One region of the Hydrogenophaga sp. R2 genome, then DNA from elsewhere that is predicted to be linked to it. Evidence: predicted binding sites of a transcription regulator. Region 1 holds the regulator's gene; the other holds the start of a gene.
The links. The regulator sigma-54, encoded in region 1, starts transcription at its own class of promoters, with help from an activator protein. The targets are predictions, from matches to a motif close to TGGCANGNAANCTGCTTT.
Positions count from the first base shown of each region.

Region 2: a site for sigma-54 is predicted at 3,934-3,951, ahead of WD026_RS11610 (ammonium transporter). Genes of this name have one in related genera too.

Region 1 covers NZ_JBBHZN010000003.1:412,679-418,262, forward strand. Annotated here, with positions in the region: gene WD026_RS13275 (SPOR domain-containing protein) at 1-619, shown strand, start outside; gene WD026_RS13280 (thiol:disulfide interchange protein DsbA/DsbL) at 691-1,329, shown strand; gene lptA (lipopolysaccharide transport periplasmic protein LptA) at 1,442-2,083, shown strand; gene lptB (LPS export ABC transporter ATP-binding protein) at 2,080-2,838, shown strand; gene rpoN (RNA polymerase factor sigma-54) at 2,855-4,465, shown strand; gene WD026_RS13300 (THUMP domain-containing class I SAM-dependent RNA methyltransferase) at 4,462-5,584, shown strand, end outside.
Region 2 covers NZ_JBBHZN010000003.1:59,831-65,414, forward strand. Annotated here, with positions in the region: gene mreC (rod shape-determining protein MreC) at 1-448, shown strand, start outside; gene mreD (rod shape-determining protein MreD) at 445-975, shown strand; gene mrdA (penicillin-binding protein 2) at 977-2,920, shown strand; gene WD026_RS11605 (sulfite exporter TauE/SafE family protein) at 2,936-3,700, opposite strand; gene WD026_RS11610 (ammonium transporter) at 4,082-5,362, shown strand; gene WD026_RS11615 (hypothetical protein) at 5,366-5,584, shown strand, end outside.

The sequences.
Region 1 (5,584 bases):
GGTGGGCCTGGGCGCGGCGCTGGCCGTGGCCGTGTATGTGACCAAGGTGCCGGTGCCCTTCGTGGACCGGGGCCTGTCCCGCGATGCCGGCGCCGATGCCAAGGAAGCCGAGCGCAACAAGGGCTGGAACCCGAACGCCGCGGCCACCCGCACGCCGGGTGCAGCCCCTGCGCCGGCCGCACCGGCCACGGGCGACACGGCGGCCGGCACGGTGTCGGTCCCGCCCGCCGACGGCAAGCCCCTGCCGGCGCCCGCCACCGCCCCGGCCGCTGGCAAGACCCCGGCCGACCCGCTGGGCGACCTGATGCAGCAGCGCACCGGTCAGGCGCCCGCCGCCGGTGCCGCCACCCCGCCCACGGCGGCCGCCGCACCCGGTCTGGACCCGTTCAACTACTTCGTGCAGGCCGGGGCCTTCCGCACCCCCGAAGACGCCGAGACCCAGCGCGCCAAGCTGGCCATGATGGGCATCGACGCCCAGGTCAGCGAACGCGAGCAGAACGGCCGCACCGTGTACCGCGTGCGCGTCGGTCCGTTCACCCAGAAAGCCCTGGCCGAACTCACCCAGGAGCAGCTCAATGTGAACGGGGTGGAGTCGGCCCTGGTGCGCGTCCAGCGCTGACGAGCGGCCACCCGGGAACTTTTGTCCGGCCAACCCCGCCCAAACGCCATTCCCTTCAGGAGCCCCAACGCATGCAACGCCGTGATTTCTCCCGTTCCCTCCTGGCCGCCGGTGCCGTCACCCTGACCGGAACCGCCCTGCCGGCCTTCGCCCAGCGCGTCGCGCCCAAGGAAGGCACCGATTACCAGCGCCTGGCCAAGCCGGCCCCTGTGCAGGCGCCGCCCAGCCAGGTCGAGGTGGTGGAGTTCTTCGCCTACAGCTGCATCCACTGCGCCAACTTCGAGCCCGCCTTCGAGGAGTGGATCGCCCGCCAGCCCGCTTATGTGACGGTGCGCCGCGTCCCGGTGGCCTTCAGCCCGGCCTTCGTGCCCATGCAGCGCCTGTACTACACCCTGGAAGCCATGGACCAGGTCAAGGCCTTGCACGCCAAGGTGTTCGAGGCCATCCACGGCCAGCGCCTGCCGCTGACCACGGCCGGCCCCATCACCGACTGGGTGGTCAAGCAGGGTCTGGACCGCGCCCGGTTCACCGAGATCTTCAACTCGGCCGCCATCGGCACCAAGGCCCAGCAGGCCGCCTCGCTGCAGGAGGCCTATGCGGTGGAAGGCACGCCCGCCATGGGCGTGGCCGGCCGCTACTACATCAGCGGCCAGGGTCCCCGCACCCTGACGGTGGCCAGCGCACTGATCGCCGAGGTCCGCAAGGCCTGAAGCCCTGCCTTTTTTGCAAGGCCTGAAGCCCTGCCTTTTTCTCTCTCGCGGGGCCCCGTTTCGACGGGGCCTCGTCGTTACAATGCATGCAAGTTTCGTGCCCTGGACGACCATGCCTGCATTCCCCTTTTCGAGCTTGTCCCGCCTGCCGGCCTGGTGCCTGCTGGCGGCCCTGTGCAGCGCGCCGACGGCCCATGCCGAAAAAGCCGACCGCGACAAGCCCATGAATGCCGAGGCCGACGCCCTGCGCTACGACGACGCCCGCCAGACCAGCGTCTTCACCGGCAACGTGATCATCACCAAGGGCACCATCGTCATCCGCGGTGCCCGGGTGGAGGTGCGGCAGGACACCGCCGGCAACCAGTTCGGCGTGGCCACCGGTCAACGGGCGTTCTTCCGCCAGAAGCGCGAGGGCGTGGACGAATTCATCGAAGGCGAGGCCCAACGCATCGATTACGACAGCCGCGCCGACACCGTCAAGTTCACCGGTGACGCCGTCATGCGCCGCTACAAGGGCACCCAGCTCAACGACGAGACCCTGGGCAACGTCATCGTCTACAACAACACCACCGACGTGTTCACCGTGGACGGCGGCGAGGCGGCCCGCGGTCCGGGCAACCCGTCCGGCCGCGTGCGGGCCATGCTCACCCCGAACCCCAAACCCGCTCCGGCCGGTCAGGCGCCGGCTGCCCGTCCGCCGGCCGACGGCGCCACGCTGCAACCCAGCCGCCAGATCGAGGGAGGCCGTCCTTGACCGCCAATGCCCAGGTCAGCCGGCTCGAGGCCAAGGGCCTCAAGAAGTCCTACGGCAGCCGGCTGGTGGTGAAGGATGTGTCCCTGGCCGTGTTCAAGGGCGAAGTGGTGGGCCTGCTGGGGCCCAACGGCGCCGGCAAGACCACCTCGTTCTACATGCTGGTGGGGCTGCTGCGGTCCGATGGCGGGCAGATCCTGCTGGACGGCCAGTCCATCGAGCGCCAGCCCATCCACCGCCGCGCGCGGCTGGGCCTGGGCTACCTGCCGCAGGAAGCCTCCATCTTCCGCAAGCTGTCGGTGGCCGACAACGTGCGTGCCGTGCTGGAGCTGCAGGAGGACGACGATGGCCGGCCCCTGTCCAGGGCGGTGGTGGAGCAGCGGCTGGATGCCCTGCTGCAGGAGCTGCATGTGGACCACCTGCGCGATTCGCCCGCCCCGGCGCTGTCCGGCGGTGAACGCCGCCGGGTCGAGATCGCCCGCGCGCTGGCCACCAACCCGCGCTTCATCCTGCTCGACGAGCCCTTTGCCGGCATCGACCCGATCGCCGTCATCGAGATCCAGCGCATCATCGGTTTCCTGCGCTCGCGCGGCATCGGTGTGCTGATCACCGACCACAACGTGCGCGAGACGCTGGGCATCTGCGACCGGGCCTACATCATCAACGACGGGCATGTGCTGACCAGCGGCACGCCGGCCGAGATCGTGGAGAACGCGGACGTGCGCCGGGTCTACCTCGGCGAACACTTCCGGATGTAAAGATGGCCCCCACGCGATGAAGCAAGGACTGTCGCTCCGGGTCTCGCAGCATCTGGCGCTCACGCCCCAGCTGCAGCAGTCCATCCGCCTGCTGCAGCTCTCCACGCTGGAGATGGCGCAGGAGGTCGAGCAGATGCTCGACGAGAACCCGTTCCTGGAGCGTTCCGACGACACCGCAGAGCGCGAGGCCTTCGGCATCGAGCAGACCGACGCCCCGGTGAGCGCCGGTGAGCAGATCGCCGACACCTTGCTGGCGCCCGGCGCCGACCGCCTGCCTGACACCGCCGGCCCGGGCACCGACGCGGGCACCGAGAGCTCGGAGGTCGATCTCGAAGCCCGCCTGGACGGCGCCACCCCGGTGGAGGAAAGCTGGGAGGGCGACGGCACGGTGGACATCGTGGCCGACGACAGCGAGTGGGGCGGTGATGCCCCGGCCCGCCAGCGCAACGACGGCGACGACGACACCGCCAGCGCCGCCGACCTGGCCAGCATCCCGGTCACGCTGCAGGCGTTTCTGCACGACCAGGCCCGCTGCCTGCGCATCTCCGAAGAAGACCTGCGGGCGCTGGTGTACCTGATCGAGTCGCTCAACGACGACGGCTACCTGGACGAAGACCTGCCCTCGCTCGCTCTGGGCCTGATGCACCTGGAAGGCACCGACACGGCGGTCAATGCCGATGCGGCCCTGGCCCTGCAGGAAGCCACCACCCAGCGCCTGGCCATTGCCCTGCAGTGGCTGCAGCACATGGAGCCCACCGGCGTGGGGGCCCGCAACCTGGCCGAATGCCTGCGCCTGCAGATCCTGGAGCAGCGCAACACGCCGGTGGCCCGTGCCGCGCTGGCCATCGTCGGGCACCCGCTGGAGCTCATGGCCAAGCGCGACATCAAGCGCCTGTGCGCCCTCACCGGCGCCGATGACGACACCGTGCGCGGGGCACTCGCCCTCATCTCGCGCCTGGAACCCAAGCCGGGCCGCCGTTTTGTGGACGTGGAGCGCAACGTGGTGGTGCCCGACGTGATCGTCGAGCGCGCCGGGCGCGGCTTCAAGGTGTCGCTCAATCCGGAGGTCATGCCGCGCCTGCGGGTGCACGATGTGTACGCCGGAGCGCTGCGGCAGAACCGCGGCGGCGGTGACGCCGGCCATGCCGGCATGCAGCAGCGGCTGCAGGAAGCGCGCTGGTTCATCAAGAACATCCAGCAGCGCTTCGACACCATCCTGCGGGTCTCCAGCGCCATCGTGGAGCGGCAGCGCAACTTCTTCATGCACGGCGAACTCGCCATGCGCCCGCTGGTGCTGCGCGAGATCGCCGACGAACTGGGCCTGCACGAATCCACCATCAGCCGCGTGACCACCGCCAAGTACATGGCCACGCCGTTCGGCACCTACGAACTCAAGTACTTCTTCGGCTCCAGCCTGGGCACCGAGACCGGCGGCAATGCGTCCAGCACGGCGGTGCGGGCGCTGCTCAAGCAGTTCATCGCGTCCGAAGAGCCGGGCAAGCCGCTGTCGGACAACCAGCTCTCCGACCTGCTGCGCGAGCAGGGCATCGAATGTGCCCGCCGCACGGTGGCCAAGTACCGCGAGGCGCTGCGCATCGCCCCGGCGAACCTACGCAAATCCCTGTGAACCAACTGCATCTCTTTCTGCCCTGCGCCGCCGGCGTGGAGGACTTCCTGGCCGACGAGGTGCAGCGCATCACCGGCGCCGAGCGCGTCTACAAGGCGCGGGCCGGTGTGTCGCTGCAGGCCTCGTGGCGCGATGCGCTGCAGCTCAACCTGCACAGCCGGCTGGCCCAGCGGGTGCTGGTGCGGCTCTGGCATGGCGGCTACCGCAGCGAACAGGACCTGTACAACGCGGCGTCCGAGGTGGCCTGGGAGATCTGGTTCACGCCGAAGCAGACCATCAAGGTCGAAATCACGGCGCAGCACAGCCCGCTGACCAGCCTGAACTTCGCGGCGCTGAAGATCAAGGACGCGGTGTGCGACCGCTTTCGTGCCAAGCGGGGCGAACGCCCGAGCGTGGACACCACCTGGCCCGATGTGCGCCTGTATGCCCACCTCACCACCGACACCGTCACGCTCTACATCGACACCTCGGGCGAGCCGTTGTTCAAGCGCGGCTGGCGCGAGGACAAGGGCGATGCCCCGCTGAAGGAAACCCTGGCCGCCGCCATGATCGCGGCCACCGGCTGGAACGGCGCCACGGCCGCATCGCTGGACGACATCGATCCGCTGTACGACCCCTGCTGCGGCAGCGGCACCGTGGCCATCGAGGCGGCGCAGATGGCGCTGCGCATCGCGCCGGGCTTGAACCGTCGCTTTGCCTTCGAGAAGCTGCTGCCCTACCAGTCCCATGTGTGGCAGGGCCTGCGGGATCAGGCGGTGCAGGCAGAGCGGGTGTGGCCCGAAGGCCATGCCCCCATCGTGTTCGGCAGCGACGTGTCCTTCCGCATGGTCGACTTTGCCCAGCGCAACGCCGAGCGCGCCGGTGTGGCCCACGCGCTCGATCTGCGCGGCGGTGACGCGCTGCAGCGCATGCCACCCACCACCCGCCCCGGCGTGCTGCTGCTCAACCCGCCCTATGGCGAGCGCATTGCGGCCGCCGGTGTGGCCGGCCAGAACGCGGCCGAGCGGGCGCGCCAGCGTGCCCCGCGCACCTTCACCGTGGGTGCGCGCACTGCGCCCGCCCCGGCCGAGCCGCACGGCCGCGAAAGCGCGCAGATGAGCGACGGCGCCGATGCCTCCG
Region 2 (5,584 bases), 350 kb from region 1:
GGCCGGTGCGCCGGTGATCGACGAATCCGGCGTGCTGGGCCAGGTCACCCGGGTGTACCCGCTGGTGTCCGAGGTGAGCCTGCTGGTCGACCCCGACCAGGCCATTCCGGTGCTCAACGCCCGCACTGGCGTGCGCAGCATCGCCTTCGGCCAGCCCTCGCGCTCGGGCGACGGCATGGAGTTGCGCTACACCGTGGCCAACGCCGACATCGCGGTGGGCGACCTGCTCACCACCAGCGGCGTGGACGGCATCTACCCGCCCGGCCTGGCCGTGGCCCGGGTGACCGACATCGAACGTGCGGCCGATTCGTCGTTCGCGCGCATCCGCTGCGAGCCGGTGGCCCGGGTGCAGGCCGCGCTGCACGTGATCGTGCTCCACATCACCGGCGAAGAACCGCCGGCCATGCCGGACGAGGCTGCCGCCACCGCCGGGAGGGCATCGCCATGATCATGCGTCCCGGCCAGCAGCTGCTGCTGCCGGCCAACCCGGTCTTCATCTGGCTCAGCCTGGTCATGGCCTTGCTGGCCAACATGGTGCTCAACATGGGGCTGTTCGGGCGTGCTGCCTGGGTGCCCGACCTGCTGGCCGTGGTGCTGGTGTTCTGGAGCGTCCATCAGCCCCTGCGCGTGGGTGTGGGCGCGGCCTTCTTCTTCGGCCTGGCCATGGATGTGCACCAGGGCTCGCTGCTGGGTCAGCATGCCCTGGCCTACACCGTGCTGGGCTTCGGCGCGATTGCCATGCACCGGCGCCTGCTGTGGTTTGCCGTGCCGCAACAGGCGCTGCAGGTGCTGCCGCTGTTCGTGGCGGCCAATGTGCTGCAGTGGCTGGTGCGCATGGCCGCCGGCGATCCATTCCCCGGCATCGAGAACTTCCTCTCGCCCGCCATCGAGGCCCTGCTGTGGCCGCTGGTGACGGTGCTGCTGCTGGCACCGCAGCGCCGCGCGCCCGACCCGGACGACAACCGCCCGATCTGACATGACCGAGCTGCGCAACGTCGAGTCCGACCTGGCCCTGTTCAGGACCCGGGTGCTGGTCATCGGCCTGGCGGTGCTAGTGGCCTTCGGGCTGATCGCGACCCGGCTGATCTGGTTGCAGGTGGTGCGCCACGACGAGCTGCTGGCCCAGGCCGAGAGCAACCGCACTGCCATCCTGCCGGTGGTGCCCAACCGGGGCCAGATCATCGACCGATCCGGTCGGGTGCTGGCCACCAACTACTCGGCCTACACGCTGGAGATCACGCCCTCCAAGGTGCAGGATCTGGACGGCACCATCGCCGGGCTGTCCCGCATCGTCCACATCGAGCCGCGCGACGTGCGCCGCTTCAAGCGGCTGCGCGAGGAATCGCTGAGCTTCGACTCGCTGCCCATCCGCACCCGCCTGACCGACGAGGAAGTGGCGCGCTTTGCCGCGCAGCGTTTCCGTTTTCCCGGCGTCGAGGTCAAGGCCCGCCTGCTGCGCCAGTACCCCAATGGCGAGGCGGCCAGCCACGTGGTGGGCTACATCGGACGCATCAACCAGCGCGAGAAGGAGCTGATGGCGGACTGGCCCGAGGAGGACCAGGCCAACTACCGCGGCACCGAGTACATCGGCAAGCTCGGCGCGGAACAGCAGTACGAACAGACGCTGCACGGCGCCACCGGCTTCGAGCGGGTGGAAACCTCGGCCGGCGGGCGCGCCGTGCGGTCGCTGGCCTCGTCGGCCGCCACGCCGGGCGACACGGTGGTGCTCTCCATCGACCTGCAGCTGCAGAAACTGGTGGAAGAGCTGTTCGGCGAGCGGCGCGGCGCGCTGGTGGCCATCGACCCGCGCAACGGCGAGGTGCTGGCCTTCGTCTCCAAGCCCACCTTCGACCCCAACCTGTTCGTCGACGGCATCGATGTGGAGAACTGGCGCAGCCTCAACGAGTCGATCGACAAGCCGCTGCTCAACCGCGCCCTGCGGGGCACCTACCCGCCAGGCTCCACCTACAAGCCCTTCATGGCGCTGGCCGCGCTGGAGACCGGGACCCGCAGCGCCGGCACCGTCATCAACGACCCCGGTTTCTGGATGTTCGGCAACCACCGGTTCCGCAGCCACGGCGATGGCGGGCTGGGCGCGGTGGACATGCACCGCAGCATCGTCAAGTCGAGCAACGTGTATTACTACTCGCTGGCCAACGAGATGGGCGTGGACCGCATGCACGACTTCATGAAGCCGCTGGGCTTCGGCCAGATCACCGGCATCGACCTCAAGGGCGAAGTGCGCGGCGTGCTGCCCAGCCAGGCCTGGAAACGCGCCACCTACAAGCGGCCCGAACAGCAGCGCTGGTACGCCGGCGAGACCATCTCGCTGGGCATCGGCCAGGGCTACAACAACTTCACCATGCTGCAGCTGGCCCATGCCATGGCCACGCTGGCCAACGGTGGCGTGCAGCACAAGCCGCACCTCACGCTGGCCACGCAGAGCGTGATCACCGGCGACCGCACACCCATTCCCCGGCCCGAGCCGGTGAACCTGGGCTACAAGCCCGAACACGTGGCCACCGTGCTGCGCGCCATGCAGGCGGTGACCACCGAAGGCACGTCCACCCGGGTGTTTGCCGGTGCGCCGTACACCAGCGGTGGCAAGACCGGCACCGCCCAGGCGGTGACCATCGGCCAGAAAGACAAATACGACGCCCGCAAGCTGGAAGAGCACCAGCGCGACCACTCGCTGTACGTGGCGTTTGCGCCGGTGGAGGCCCCCCGGGTGGCGCTGGCCGTGGTGGTGGAGAACGCCGGCTTTGGCGCGGCCGCTGCCGCCCCCATCGCCCGCCGCGTGTTCGACTACCTGATCGCAGGCCTTTACCCGAACCCGCAGGACATTGCCGCCGTGCAGGCCGGCCAGGCCGGTGCACCGGTGGGCACGCCGCTCAAGCTCAGCGAGATGGCGCCACAGTGACCGCGGCGCGGGACGTCAGGGCATGCGCACCCAGGCGTCCCACCCGGTCTTGAGGATCAGGGCCGACACCACCACGATGAAGGCCTCCCGCACGAAACCGCTGCCGTGCTTGAGCGCCATGCGCGTGCCCAGCACGCTGCCCACCACGTTGGCCAGACCGAGCGCCACCACGTAGTGCCACCAGATGTGGCCCTTCCAGGCAAACAGCGACAGCGCCGCCACGTTGGAGGCCACATTGAGCAGCTTGGCGCTGGCACTGGCGTGCAGGAAGTCGTAACCCAGCCAGCGCACGAACAGGAACACCAGGAAGCTGCCGGTGCCCGGGCCGAAGAAGCCGTCGTAGAAGCCGATGGTCACGCCCAGCACGCAGGCCGCCGCCGTTTCGCGCCGGCCGCTGAAGCGGGGCGCGTGGTCGCGGCCCAGGTCCTTGCGGGCCAGGGTGTAGATCAGCACCGCCAGCAGCACCAGGGGCAGCAGTGCCCGCAGCGAATCGGGCGAGACCTGGGTGACCACCCAGGCGCCCAGCATGGAGCCGGCAAAGGCCAGGCCGGCGGCCGGCAGCAAGGCATGCCAGGGCATCTCGACCCGGCGGGCGTACTGCACCGTGGCCGAGATGGTGCCCCACACCGACGCGCTCTTGTTCACGCCCAGCAAGGTGGCCGGGTGGGCTGACGGAAAGGTGGCAAACAGGGCGGGCAGCAGCAACAGGCCGCCACCGCCCACGATGGAGTCGACGAAGCCGGCGGCCAGCGAGGCCAGGGAGATGAGCAGGAGTTCCATGGGTCGATCAGGGCAATCGGCGATTGTCGCTGCCCGCGTCGGCCAAAAAAAAGCCGACCTGGTCGGGTCGGCTGGGATGCGTCCGGCGGTCTCTGTGGACCTTGATCCGGGTGTGTTCTGGTTGGACTGGGTTGTCTCCTCGGTCCCCCGCGGTACGCCGCAGGTGCTGCGGCAGCGAGTGCATGCACTGTAGGGTATGGCACCAGCACAGTGCATACGGGCTTTCCCTGCATTGGCACAGGAAATGCTGAGCGGTCCTACCTGTTACGAAAGGTATGCCCGATGCACCGGATTCGACGTTTTTCCCGTCCGTTCCTTCCCGCGTTCCACCGCCTGCCGCACCGCCATGCAGCCCTGACGGGCCTCTGGGCCTCCCTGGGCATGTCCCTGCCCGCCGCTGCCGAACAGGCCTCCGGGCCGGCGCTGGTGGCGGCCAGCACCCTGCAGGGGGCCGACACCGCCTGGCTGATGGTGAGCACCGCGCTGGTGCTGCTCATGACGCTGCCCGGCATCGCCCTGTTCTATGGCGGCATGGTGCGCCGCTTCAACGTGATCAACACCATGGCCAGCGTGGTGGGCATTGCGGCCCTGGTCAGCGTGCTGTGGTTTGCGCTGGCGTACTCCCTGGCCTTCACCCCGGGGGGTGCGGCCGGCGGCTTCATCGGCGGGCTGGAGCGCATCGGCTTTGCCGGGCTGGACTTTCTGGGCAGCACCGGGCAGGTGGCCGTGAGCCACATGGCGCGGCATGTGCCGGAGTCGGTGTTCGCCATGTTCCAGCTCACCTTTGCCATCATCACCTGCGCCCTGGTGGTGGGCGCGCTGGTGGAGCGCATGCGCTTTGCGGCCCTGCTGCTGTTCACGGCGCTGTGGCTGCTGGCGGTGTACGTGCCGATCGCCCACTGGGTGTGGGAGCCGGGCGGCTGGCTGGCGCAGCTGGGCGCGCTGGACTTTGCCGGCGGCGCGGTGGTGCACATCAACGCCGGTGCCGCCGCGCTGGTGGTGGCGTATGCCCTGGGCCCTCGCAGCGGCTACGGCCGCGAACCCTTCGTGCCCTTCAACCTGGGCCTGACCATGGCCGGCACCGGACTGCTGTGGGTGGGCTGGTTCGGCTTCAACGCCGGCTCGGCGCTGGCGGCCGACGGTCGCGCCGGTCTGGCCATGGCGGTCACGCACCTGGCGGCGGCCAGCGGTGCCATCGCCTGGATGGCGGCCGAATGGCTGGCCCGCAAGCGCGCCACGCTGCTGGGCCTGTGTTCGGGCGTGGTGGCCGGTCTGGTGGCCATCACGCCGGCGGCCGGTTTCGTGACGCTGCGCGGCGCGCTGGTGATCGGCCTGGTGGCCGGCGTGGCCTGCTACTGGGGCGCCACCGCGCTCAAGCGCATGCTGCGCGCCGACGACTCGCTCGATGTGTTCGGCGTGCACGGCGTGGGCGGTCTGGTGGGCGCGGTGCTCACCGGCCTGCTGGCCGACCCGGCCATTTCGGGCGTGCAGGCCAGCCTGACGGCCCAGCTGATCGCCTGCGTGGCGGTGCTGGGCTACAGCGTGCTCATGACCACCGTGGTGCTGTGGGTCACCTCGCGCTTCGTGGCGCTGCGGGTGAGCGAAGGGGCGGAGCGCACCGGGCTGGACCTGTCGCTGCACAACGAACAGCTGGGGCACTGAGCCATGAGCGGATCGACCGATCTGTTCGGCATCGCGGCGCATCTGCACGTGCTGCTGCGGCGCAAGACCGGACGGGTGACCGACACCGAATGGATGGCGGTGAATGCCGACTACGCGCGCGAGATCGCGCGGGTGGCCCGGCGCGCCGCCGAGGTGGACGGCCATGCCGAGTTGCTGCCCTGGGCCGAGAAGCTGGAAGCCGCGCTGCAGGCCCGGGCCGAG